DNA from 3 places in the Neobacillus sp. DZ-9 genome. Region 3 is predicted to be linked to each of the others. Evidence: riboswitches for the same ligand, from Rfam matches in the RefSeq annotation. Region 3 holds a riboswitch; each other region holds the start of a gene.
What was found. Region 3 has a riboswitch for S-adenosylmethionine ahead of AC59HZ_RS22845 (sugar ABC transporter substrate-binding protein). Riboswitches for the same ligand answer to the same signal wherever they lie in the genome.

Region 1 (4,268 bases), on a different contig from region 3:
CAACTGGTAATAAAAAATGGAACCATTTTTACACTTCAAAACCAACCTGCTAAATACGAAATTAGCGGCGATCTAAATGCAATGACACAACTCCTCGAGGGGAAGAAAAGGTTACGAACACTAAAACTCAGCATTTCAGCTCCTTTAAGAACGACCCTGCTTCTCGAATCCCTTTTTTACCTCACAAAGGCACAGGAAGATTTTGTGAAAATAGTTTAATCAAAGCTATTGACTCGGAATTAGACATCATGTATGCTGAATTTAGAATATTCTACCAATAAATCAATCAAATAAAGTAATCTTATCTAGAGAGGCGGAGGGACTGGCCCGATGATGCCCGGCAACCGGTTGGACAACCAAGGTGCTAATTCCAGCGGAGCAGAAAAGGCTTCGGAAGATAAGAAGAGAGACCCCCTCTTCTTATTGAAGCGGGGGTTATTTATTTTAAAAGGAGTGGGTGTAATGGCAGAAAATCAAAAAAAGTATCGATTTGAAACATTAAGTGTTCATGGCGGATTAACACCAGATCCCGTAACAGGAGCACGCGCTGTTCCGATCTACCAAAACAATGCCTATCAATTTAAAAACACAGAACATGCAGCAAATCTGTTTAGCTTAGCGGAACCAGGTTACATATATACCCGCATTCATAATCCAACCACCACCGTATTTGAAGAACGTGTCGCTCTCCTAGAAGGAGGCGTCGGCGCCCTAGCAGTCGCTAGCGGGATGGCTGCCATCACACTCGCAATCCTAAATATTGCCGAAGCAGGCGATGAAATTGTTGCAGCATCCAATCTCTATGGCGGAACCTATAATTTATTTGCGGTTACTCTCCCTAAATACGGGATTAAAGTAAAATTCGTAGATGCAGATAATCCGGAAAACTTCCGCACGGCAATTACCGAAAAAACAAAAGCAGTTTTTGCTGAAACAATTGGTAATCCAAGCTTGCGCGTTCTTGATATTGAAAAAGTTGCAGAGATTGCTCACGAGGCTGGAGTTCCATTAATTGTTGACAATACCTTTGCAACACCTTACCTTTGCAGACCAATTGAACATGGTGCAGACATTGTGGTACACTCCGCAACCAAGTGGCTCCTGGGGAATGGCACCACGACAGGCGGCATCATTGTTGATGGCGGTAAGTTTGATTGGAATTCGTCTAAATTCCCTGGCTTTACTACTCCAGATGTAAGCTATCATGATCTTGTCTATGCAGAGGCACTAGGGGCCGTTGCATATATTATCAAAGCGCGAGTCCAGCTCCTTCGTGACCTTGGACCAGCCTTAAGCCCACAAAATGCTTTCTTATTTACACTTGGTCTTGAAACGCTGCATGTTCGTATGAAAGAGCATGTCACCAATACAAATCAAGTCGTTGAATATTTGTTAAATCACCCTGCCGTCAAGTGGGTTTCCTATCCAGGGCACAAAACACATCCAGATCACGAGTTAGCCTATAAATATTTGCCAAAAGGGGCAGGATCTATGGTTATTTTCGGAATTAAGGGTGGAAAAGAAGCTGGAGCAAAGCTAATAGATTCCCTCTCTTTATGGGCTCATGTTGCTAATGTTGGGGATGCAAAAAGTTTAATCATTCATCCGGCGAGTACAACACACCAGCAGCTAGATACTGAAGGACTTAAGGCAGCAGGTGTATCAGAAGATTTAATCCGCCTATCAATCGGTATCGAGAACGTCGAGGATTTGATTGAAGACCTGGAATCCGCGATTGAGTCTGCAACAGGCTTAACTTCGTTAAAAGTAAATGTTTAATATTTCCTAAATTCTTTTTTTCGAAAATTTCATTGACACTCTTTTTTATCCGTGGTACGATAATTTTCGTAAAATAATTACTTAAATAATTTAACGTGTTAATTGAATATATAGGATGCTCTTATCAAGAGAGGTGGAGGGATGTGCCCGATGAAACCCGGCAACCGTCAATTTATTGAAATGGTGCCAATTCACACAAAGCGATTGCTTTGGGAGATGGGAGAAAGGTTATATTAATAATGCCTTTCTGCCTGTGCAGAAAGGCATTTTGTTTTCCTAAAATAGGAATTTTTTCTACCAAACAATCAAACCCTATAATCAAGTAATAGGTTGTAATTTCAGAATTTTAAGTAAATAGGATAAAAAGTAGGTGAAACGACTATGATCTCGATAAAAAATGTCCGAAAAATCTATCCATCGAAACAGGGGCAGTTAAAAGCCGTCGATGACGTCAACCTGGAAATTAAAGAAGGAGAAATTTTCGGAGTAATTGGATATAGCGGTGCTGGGAAAAGTACTTTAATCCGTATGCTCAACGGACTTGAGCTGCCGACCGATGGAACTGTAACGGTAGCTGGTCGTGTTATCTCAAAAATAAAGGGCAGCGAACTTCGAAAGGCACGCCAGGAAATTAGCATGATATTCCAACATTTTAATCTTCTTTGGTCAAGGACAGTCAGCGAAAATATTGCTTTTCCATTAGAAATAGCTGGGGTTCCAAGCTCACAAAGACAAAAAAGAGTTAATGAGCTCATTAAGCTAGTTGGTCTTGAGGGCAGAGAAAATGCGTATCCATCACAGCTGAGCGGCGGGCAAAAGCAGAGGGTCGGAATTGCCAGAGCACTCGCGAATAACCCAAAGGTTTTGCTTTGTGATGAAGCAACCTCCGCGCTCGATCCGCAAACAACCGACTCAATTTTGGAATTATTAGTTGATATTAATAAACGGCTTGGCTTAACCATTGTATTGATTACACATGAGATGCATGTCATTCGAAAGATCTGCCACCGTGTTGCGGTAATGGAAAGCGGAAAAGTGGTTGAGCTTGGTTCAGTTCTCGATGTATTTAAAAACCCTCAACAGCCGATTACAAAACGATTTGTCCAACAAGTGACAGAGCCGGAAGAAACAAAGGATACTGCAGAGCATTTGCTTGAACGTTATCAATCAGGTCTGATTGTCCAACTAACCTTCATTGGGGAATCTGCTGAGCAGCCGATTATCACTAATTTAATAAGAAATAACAATATTACGGTAAATATCCTGCAGGGGAAAATATCACAAACCCAAAGTGGTTCATATGGTACGCTTTTCATCCATATCGATGGGGACGAAAAAGAAGTCATGAATGCAGTTGACTTTATCCGTTCTCAACAGGTAGGAGTGGAGGTGGTAGCAAATGATTAAGGAGTATTTTCCAAATGTTGATTGGCTTATTTTGTGGCAAGAAACAAAAAATACCCTATATATGACGGGGATCTCGGTTCTTGCAACTTTTATTTTAGGGACCTTGCTTGGATTAATTTTATTTCTTACTTCTAATGGAAACTTATGGGGAAATAAACCGGTTAACGCGGTATTCAGTACGATCGTGAATATTTTCCGTTCTATACCATTTATTATCTTAATCGTGTTATTAATTCCGTTAACTACGATATTGGTTGGATCCATGATTGGTGTTAATGCTGCATTACCATCATTAATAATTGGAGCTGCGCCGTTTTATGCGCGGATGGTGGAAATTGGACTAAGAGAGATTGATAAAGGAGTCATTGAAGCAGCCAGATCGATGGGAGCAACAACTGGTACGATTATCTGGAAGGTGCTTCTTCCGGAATCAATGCCGGCACTCATTTCAGGTATTACAGTTACAGCCATTGCCCTTGTCAGTTACACAGCGATGGCAGGTGCGATTGGGGCAGGCGGCTTAGGAAGTCTCGCTTACAACTATGGGTATCAGCGAAACCAAAATGATGTCACCTTTATGGCAACAGTCGTCATTTTACTTATTGTGTTTGTGATTCAATTTATTGGTGATTTCATCACTTCAAAATTAGATAAACGATAAAAAAAGGAGAGGTTAAAATGAAAAAATGGTTAACAGTACTTTTAGCATTAACACTTGCACTTGCGCTGGCAGCTTGCGGTAAATCTGAAGAAAAATCAGAAGGTACTACTGAAAAGGGCAGTAAAACAACAACATTAGTTGTCGGGGCATCTACTGTTCCCCACGCTGAAATTCTTGAAAAAGCAGCACCGCTTTTAAAAGAAAAAGGGATTAATTTAAAAATTACAACCTTTACTGACTATGTTTTACCAAACAAAGCTCTTGCTTCAAAAGAACTTGATGCTAACTATTTCCAACACATTCCTTACTTAGAGTCTCAAAATAAAGAGTTTGGATATAATTTTGTCAATGCTGGCGGAATCCATATCGAGCCAATTGGTATTTATTCTAAGAAATACAAAAAACTAAGCGACCTTCCAGA
Region 2 (4,268 bases), 140 kb from region 3:
TTGGCTCTCTGCCAACAGTTGACTTTATGAGGGCTAATTTTGGCCAAGCAGTTATTATTACTCCTAATGATATTCCTTTCCCGCCGCGCGGCATTTTAGTGGAAGGGGAAATCAATGATGATATGGTTGTGACAGCCGATCTTGATTTAGATCTTTTGTATGAAGTCCGCGAACGTGGTTCTGTTACAACCTGGCGTGACCGCAGAATTGATTTATACCCTGATTGGGAAAAGTAGGATGTGTTCGGATGTACAGAAGTGAATTTTTTGTTTTCGATAAGGAAAAACCAATGCCGGTTATCATTCGTAATTATTCAAAAGAGGATTTTGACCAGCTCATAGAGATCCAAGCGGAATGCTTTCCTCCTCCTTTTCCATCAGAATTATGGTGGAATAAAGAGCAATTAAATAACCATGTTACCCTTTTCCCAGAAGGTTCTATATGTGTGGAAGTAGATGGAGTATTAGCAGGATCACTTACCGGACTATGTGTGGATTTTGATCCAAAAGAAATGAATCATTCTTGGGAAGAAATCACAGACCACGGGTATATTCGTAACCATAAGCCGAATGGAAGTTCCTTGTATATTGTAGATATTAGCGTTCGCCCAAAGTTCCGAAAACTAGGGCTTGGTAAGTTAATGATGCAGGCCATGTATCATGTTGTGATTGAAAAGGGGTTTGACCGTCTGCTTGGTGGGGGCAGGATGCCAGGCTATCATAAAGTGGCGCATCAAATGACGCCCGAAGAATACCTGGATGCCATCATTAAGGGGGATGTAAAGGATCCTGTCATTACCTTTCTCCTCGGCTGCGGCCGTGTGCCCTTAGGTGTTTCAACAAATTATCTAGATGATGAAGAATCCTGTAATCATGCAGCGATTATGGAATGGAGGAATCCATTCAAATAAAGAATGGGGGATTATTTACAATTGGAGTATAAACGAATAACAAATATTGATGACCCAAATTTTAAAAAACTTCATGATTTAATGGGGAAGATATTCCCGCCTGAGGAAGTATTGGATTATGAGTTATGGAAAGAACCATTAGAAGATCCAAGTATCCGCGTGTTTGTTGCTATTGATGATGAACAGGTAGTTGGAGCTACAGAATACCGCTATTACCCTGATTGGAATATCGCAATGACAGACTTCACCATTATCAGTAAACCAGGGTTAGGCATTGGCCGATTTTTAGCACAGAATCGTTTGAAGGATTTACAATTGCTTGCAAAAGAGAACGAAAAAGAGCTATTTGGTATGTTCGCTGAAATTTATGATCCATATAGAGTGGAACATCATGAATTTGGCGGTGTAAAAGTGATGGATCCTTATGTTCGCAGGGAGGTACTATCCCACCTAGGGTATAAACGTTTAGATCTAGCTTACGTTCATCCATCATGGGAAAATAACGGTGAGGCTGTCTCCGGCCTAGATTTATGCTATATGCCTACAAGCGATGAGGTACATCGTTTGCCTGCAGCGCTTGTAAAAGATTTTCTCACTACGTATTATTCAGTGCTTTCTAATAAACCGCAGGAATGGCTTTTTATGATAGAAAAAATCGATAACAAGGAAACAATTGAATTATTGCCTCTATAAAAAAACTATTGACTTTGACAGAAGATTCAGCTAATATTCATTTTATATTCTTGGAAATTTAATGAAAAATTATATATCTCTTATCCAGAGCGGCGGAGGGACATGGCCCGATGAAGCCCGGCAACCTTCAAGGTAATCCTTGAAAAGGTGCTAATTCCTGCAGGTTTTTATAAAACCTGATAGATAAGAGGAGGAATCCAAGCCCTCTTCTTATGAAGAGGGTTTTTCGTATTTTCAAACTATTTATTGAAGGGGTGCAAAAAATGACTGTTATAAAGGTGGCAATCTTAGGTTTTGGTACGGTGGGTGAGGGTGTCTACCGGACGATTGAATCACATGCTTACGACCTTGAAGCCGTTTTAGGCAAGAAAGTGGAAGTGGCTGCAATTCTAATTAAAAATAAACAGAGGGAAAGAAATATTCGTAAAAATATTTTAATAACTACAGACTTTGAAGAGATACTCAACTTGCCAAAGCTTGATATTGTAATTGAAGCCATTGTAAACAAGGAGCCGACCTTTACATTTTTGCAAAAAGCAATTGAGCGGGGCTGCCACATTATTACAGCCAATAAGGAAATGTTTGCACACCATGGAAAACAACTGAATGAGCTTGCAGAACAAAATAACGTCTCTGTGGGCTTTGAAGCCACAGTTGCCGGGGGAATCCCGGTGATTCAAACACTAAAACAACTATTAAAAATTAACCGGGTTCAACAAATTCAAGGAATATTAAATGGGACCTCGAATTTCATCCTAACCGAAATGAGAGAAAAGAAATGGTCCTTTGCCGAAGCACTGCTTCAGGCTCAAGAAAATGGTTATGCAGAAGCAGATCCAACCAATGATGTCGAAGGCTTCGATGCATTCTACAAAACAATGATTCTAAGCCGAATTGCATTTGGGGAAGAACCGAATTGGCAGGATGTTGAACGTGAAGGAATCACTTCCATCACAAGTGAATTAATTGACGCTGCCGAAAAGTTAGGATTGAGGTTTAAACATATTGCAAGTATCTCTAAGGAAGGCGGCCAAATACAGGTATCTGTTAAGCCGGCTCTTGTCGGGAAGGAGAATCCTTTTTATCATGTAGAGGGCGTCGAGAATGCTGTTAGTGTTCATTCAGATATTGTTGGCAGAATTACACTGCAAGGACCAGGAGCGGGAATGTTTCCTACCGCCAGTGCAGTTATCGAAGATTTGGTATATGTCTGCCTAAATAATCAGAAGGATAGAACATTTAAAGTTGAGGATACGACAGTTTCTGACCTGCAAAGAAGCTGCAAAGAAGAGCTTTGGTTTGTACATGCTCAGAGCAATTATTTTCAAAGCATTCCGTCTAACTTGATTGAACAAACATTCAAACAAGCCTATATAATCAGGGCGACAAAGAGGGATGTAGAGGGGCTGGCTAATCAAGATAAGGAAATTTCTTATTTCCCAATAGTGGGTGAGTATCAGGCAGCAAATGAAGACAAAGTATTGACAGCTCAATAGTAAAAAAAGAGGGCAGCAGCCCTCTTTTTTTAGTTTTTTAAGAATTTGAAAATAATCAGAAAAAATCGTTCGTAACTAGGGATAAGTTTAGACATAATCGTATGTTGAGCATATTGTGTAAAAGCTCGACCTATGGACTAGTTATTGAATACAAGGGAATGGAGGGGGCGGCATGTTAGGAAATAGCTTATATGAACTTTTGCTGACCAAGCTTATTAATTCATTCACTTATGAGTTTTGGGTGAAACCAGAAAGCGTTCATCGGATTGATAAACAATCACGCGAAAAACCTGTAAATGCAGATGGGAAAAATTATATGGTTGGACCAGGAAATGGGGAGTATTATGATGAAGCAGGAATTAGTGTTTCAGTGGGAAAAAATGGAGTAATTGTCCTTGAACATACGGAAATAAATACTTTTGCCGTGTTAGTACATGAAACAGAAATTAACGATATTACTCATATTGCCATTGTTTATGATAATAGATATCCGTATTTATACATTAATGGTGAATTTGTGAAAATTGGTGAACGAAGCCCTAAAAGGTATGTCTACCCGACAGGGATTATTGGTAGTTTGTCAGGCGGATCTTTTAAAGGAGAAATCAAAGAGATTAGGCTTTGGGACCATTGCCGGACTAATAAACAACTTAAGACTTATATGAATCAACAGATAAGTAGAAACAAAGAGGGGCTTTACGGAATTTGGCCAGATCGTCCTGTAAAAGAAACGGATGTAAGAGTGAAGCAAAAAAACACCCAAACCACCCAAAAAACTAGTAAGGCAAACAGAGAAAATAAAAAGAATCAAAATATTGAAGTCAGTATCATTATTCCATCTTATAATAAATTTCCACTCAATATATTTACCCTTTACTCACTCGAACAACAAACATTTAATCCTTCAAAAATAGAAGTAATCTTTATAGATGATGCATCTACTGACCAAACAGAAGAAAATCTTAAAGGTTATAATCCACCTTATCATTTTAAATATATCCGTAATAAAAGTAATCTTGGAAGAGCAAATGTGCGAAATTTAGGTATTCAAGCAGCAAAAGGGAGCATCCTGATTTTTCTAGATGCTGAAATGATTACAGAACCAGATTTTGTTGAAAAGCATTTTAAGTATCATCAATCTCAAAATAAGGTTATTTTGTCAGGTGTGA
Region 3 (4,268 bases):
AGGAATTGAATTGCCATTGCCCGGCCGTATCATGCCTCGGCCCCAATATCTTGGTCAAAAATAGTTATTATCAGAAAATGGATTTTACAAAACTGAAAACCAATTTATAAATATAGCAGGATTTTCCTGCTTATTTATTTTAAGTTAAGCAAAGGGTACCGATAACGCGTTCTTCCCAGAACATTTTTAAAGTTTTTGAACAACAGATGAAATAAAGAAAAGTCCCATTTTTGTGGGACTTTTCTTTTGAATTTTTTAGGCGGTATGTTTTATAAGCTTTGGATTACGCTGCATAGATACGAGCAAGATAGCGCCGCTGATAATTAGTAATGCACTTGTGCTGATAAACACTGAGGAAAATCCAAAGTAACCGGATAGGAAGCCGCCCAGCATTGGACCGATTATATTGCCGAGAAATCTTAAACTATTGTTATAGCCTAGTACCTCACCTTGCATCGCAATCGGTGCTTCCTGGCGGATGTATGCAATTCTAACCGGAATAATTCCGCCAATCGTGATGCCGAGGGCGAAACGGATAATAACAAGCTGCCAAAGGCTCGTAACAGCTGCACCTGGTAAGTATACAATTCCTGCTAAGAATAAGAGGATGACAAGTATTTTTATATAACCGTATTTGTCAGCAATCTTTCCCCATTTTCTAGTCATCATTAGATTCCCAAGTCCAGCTGCAGAAAAAGCAATTCCGGAATAAAAGGCAACATTTGTTTTTCCATGCAAATCACTAACAAATAAAGACAATATTGGCTGAATGCTAAAGTGGGCAATTTGAACTAATGCAGAGATAAGAAGAACTGTTAATAAAACCGGATTACGGAAAATATGCTTAAAGACTTCCTTGCTTGAATAATGAGCTTTTGCTCCCGGTTTGATTTCAACACGAAATTCTTTTGTAGCAATAACAAGTATGGCCGAAATGAAAATGGAAATAGATGTCCACTTAAATGTGGTGGCATAGCCAAGCGAATCTGCTAATATTCCGCCGAGCATCGGTCCAAGTAAAGAACCGGTTATACTGCCTGTTTGCAATGTGCCAAGGACACGTCCGGCAATCTGTTTCGGCGTTTGTGTAGAAATAAATGCCTGTGACATCGGGATAAAGCCCGAAAAGAAACCCATGAAAAAGCGCAGCAGCAATAAATGCCAGACGGAATGGACGAAGCTGATTAGGAAAATGGATGCCGCCATTCCAATCCCTGAAATGATAAGAATTTTCTTTCTTCCATAACGGTCGCCAATTTTCCCCCAAATTGGCGAGAAAAGGAAGGCAGATACAAATGTAATTCCAAACGTTATCCCAGACCAATGCTGTACATATTTCTCTGAAAAATTTCCAAACGTCTCAATATAAAGTGAAATAAAGGGCATGACCATCGTCATACTTCCGGCAACAAAAAAGTTGGCAAACCACATGATCACTAAATTACGTTTAGCACTTTCCTGCTGGTTCATTGTTCATAACACTTCTTCCTTGAGAATATTTCGTTTCTCTAAATATTATAATACCGAAATTAGTTGATCATTTAAATGGTGGTATTGTAATTTTAAAAAAAGTAATTTATTAAAAATATTCATAATACTATTGACAACTTATTAATAGGAGTTTAAATTAAGTTTATTACTTAAAACAATTAAATCATTTACGTTCTCTTATCAAGAGTGGCAGAGGGACTGGCCCGATGACGCCCAGCAACCGTTCCGATTGGAATTGGTGCTAAATCCTGCAAAACAAGGAATTGTTTTGAGAGATAAGAGAGGAGTAGTCCGTTTATTTGCGATGAAACCTCTCTTTTCTGGAGAGGTTTTTTTATTTTTCATAAAATCAAACTTTTCCAATAGGAGTAACGAGAATTACGTAAATAAGGGGGAGTTTTACATCATGAAGAGAAAGTTATTAAAAAGTACACTTGTTTCAGCATTAGCCGCGACACTCCTGCTAACTGGCTGTACCTCAAACGGAGAAACAAAGCAAGCCAGCGGCAATAAAAATGTGTCATTAGAAGGGGTTCCAGAGCGATTTACCAAAGGTGATCCGGTTAAAATCAAGGTTATCCGTAAAATTGGCGGTGACGATCATACTGCCCAATTTCTAGCGGGTGCAAAAGAAGAAGGACAAGCATTAGGTTTTCAGGTGGATGTATTTACTGCAAATGGGGACACAGCGAAATTCCATGATGCAATCAATCAAGCATTAGATCAGAATTATGACGGATTTGTCATTTCCCATGGTGACGATGATGCAACTGTTAATGATGTGAAGAAAATCGTTGAAAAAGGAAAAAGCGTTGTGGCTTTTGACTCTAATCCAAAGCTTGCTGAAATTGATGGAGTGACATTAACTTCACAGGACGATGAAGCATTAGCAACCTTAGCTCTAAATCAGCTTGTAAAAGAAACAAAAGGAAAAGCCAATATTGCCTACCTTTGGGTGGACGGATTCCCGCCAATGGTAAGAAGAAATAAAGTTTATCAGGATGTTCTTGCGAAAAACCCTGGTATTAAAGAAGTCGAGCGCTTCGGTGTAGCTGCAGCAGACACAAGTGTTCAAACTCAAAATGCGGTTGCAGCGATGCTGAACAAATACCCTAAAGGAAAATTGGATGCCATTTTTGCCACTTGGGATGCATTTGCGATTGGTGCAGCTCGTGCTTTGAAGGAAGCAGGCCGGGAAGAAGTAAAAATCTATGGAATTGATGTTTCCAATGCTGACCTTCAGGAAATTCAAAGAAAAGGCAGCGCATGGAAGTACACCGCCGCCGTTGACCCTAAACTGATTGGTGCCGTAGATTTGAGATTACTAGCGAAAAAACTGGCGGGAGAAGAGACGCCAAAAACCTACGACTTAGAAGCTTCACTCGTGACGCAGAAAAACGTTCAGAATTCTAAAGGGGCAGTTAATATGGTGAATCTAGCGACAATCATTCCTGGCTGGGGCCAATCTACTGCCTTTGAAGAAGATTGGATGAAAACATTAAAGAAGCACTATAAGAAATAAATGGCATTACACTCTCTTTTTCACAAGATTAAGAGAGTGTTTGCTTAATAGGAGGTGGCATTTTGACGACTACAACCTTAGAAATGAAAAACATCTCAATAGAGTTTCCCGGTGTAAAGGCACTGGATCAGGTCCACTTTTCCACGGAAACAGGAAAAATTCAGGCACTGATAGGGGCAAACGGCGCGGGGAAATCGACATTAATGAAAGTTCTTTCAGGTGCGTATGATCACTATACTGGCGAAATAAGCTTAGATGGACAAAGCCTAAAAATCCGTTCCCCAAAAAATGCTCAGGATGCGGGAATACAAATCGTTTACCAAGAAGTCGATACAGCCTTGATTCCCTATTTAACTGTCGCAGAAAATATTATGCTGCTAGACACCGTTCATAGCATGGGGAAAAAACAATGGGTGAAATGGAAGGAGATTCATAATCAAGCTAATAAAATACTGGCAGAAATGAATATTCATCTTTCCACTAAAAAACTAGTAAGCGACTTAACCCTGGCTGAAAAACAAATGGTGTTAATCGCAAGGGCCATTTCTATGCAGTGTAAGTTTCTCATTTTAGATGAACCGACTGCACCGTTAAGTCATACCGAAACAACAGAACTATTTCGTATCGTCAAGGACTTAATAAAGCAAAATGTAGGAATTATATTTATCTCCCATCGTCTGCCGGAAATCTTTGAAGTTTGTAATGAGATAACTGTGATGCGCAATGGTGAAATTGTGATAAAAGAGAAGATTTCAGAAACCACTCCGAGCAAAGTGGTCGAGCAAATGCTCGGGCAAAAGCTGGAGGAGCAGTTTCCAGAGAAAAGGGCAACGTTCGGGAATACTGTCCTAGAGGTAAAAGGGCTATCCGACGAGGAGAAACTTAGAAATCTACATATTCAGGTTAAAGCTGGAGAAATCGTGGGAATCGCTGGGCTTGTCGGAGCAGGAAAAACGGAATTGTGCAAGGCGCTTTTTGGAGCAGCGAAAATTTCTGAGGGAGAAATTATTCTCAATGGTAAGAAGTTAAAAAGTAAGAGTCCTTACGATGCTGTTAAAAATGGGCTTGCTTTAGTTCCTGAAGAGCGGCGAAAGGAAGGAATTCTTGTTCTAGAATCGGTAGAATCCAATTTGTCGGCGGCCAATTTAGGTTTGTTTTCAAAAGCGTTGAGCTTTTTAGACCGGAAAAAGGAAAAAGAAACGGCCAAACAAATGATTCGCGCACTTGGGATTAAAGCACCATCGGAAGAAACGAA

Region 1: another riboswitch for S-adenosylmethionine. It lies ahead of AC59HZ_RS21795 (methionine ABC transporter ATP-binding protein); the one in region 3 lies ahead of AC59HZ_RS22845 (sugar ABC transporter substrate-binding protein).
Region 2: another riboswitch for S-adenosylmethionine. It lies ahead of AC59HZ_RS23490 (homoserine dehydrogenase); the one in region 3 lies ahead of AC59HZ_RS22845 (sugar ABC transporter substrate-binding protein).

Annotation. Positions count from the first base shown of each region.
Region 1 is NZ_JCAIOL010000008.1:142,684-146,951, reverse strand. Features, by position in the region: gene AC59HZ_RS21805 (hypothetical protein) at 1-219, shown strand, start outside; SAM riboswitch class I at 299-404, shown strand; gene AC59HZ_RS21800 (O-acetylhomoserine aminocarboxypropyltransferase/cysteine synthase family protein) at 463-1,779, shown strand; SAM riboswitch class I at 1,898-2,002, shown strand; gene AC59HZ_RS21795 (methionine ABC transporter ATP-binding protein) at 2,161-3,186, shown strand; gene AC59HZ_RS21790 (methionine ABC transporter permease) at 3,179-3,847, shown strand; gene AC59HZ_RS21785 (MetQ/NlpA family ABC transporter substrate-binding protein) at 3,865-4,268, shown strand, end outside.
Region 2 is NZ_JCAIOL010000009.1:223,166-227,433, forward strand. Features, by position in the region: gene AC59HZ_RS23475 (carbon-nitrogen hydrolase family protein) at 1-236, shown strand, start outside; gene AC59HZ_RS23480 (GNAT family N-acetyltransferase) at 248-910, shown strand; gene AC59HZ_RS23485 (GNAT family N-acetyltransferase) at 932-1,603, shown strand; SAM riboswitch class I at 1,681-1,793, shown strand; gene AC59HZ_RS23490 (homoserine dehydrogenase) at 1,867-3,099, shown strand; gene AC59HZ_RS23495 (glycosyltransferase) at 3,272-4,268, shown strand, end outside.
Region 3 is NZ_JCAIOL010000009.1:87,858-92,125, forward strand. Features, by position in the region: gene yfkAB (radical SAM/CxCxxxxC motif protein YfkAB) at 1-110, shown strand, start outside; gene AC59HZ_RS22840 (MFS transporter) at 256-1,470, opposite strand; SAM riboswitch class I at 1,666-1,773, shown strand; gene AC59HZ_RS22845 (sugar ABC transporter substrate-binding protein) at 1,898-3,013, shown strand; gene AC59HZ_RS22850 (sugar ABC transporter ATP-binding protein) at 3,097-4,268, shown strand, end outside.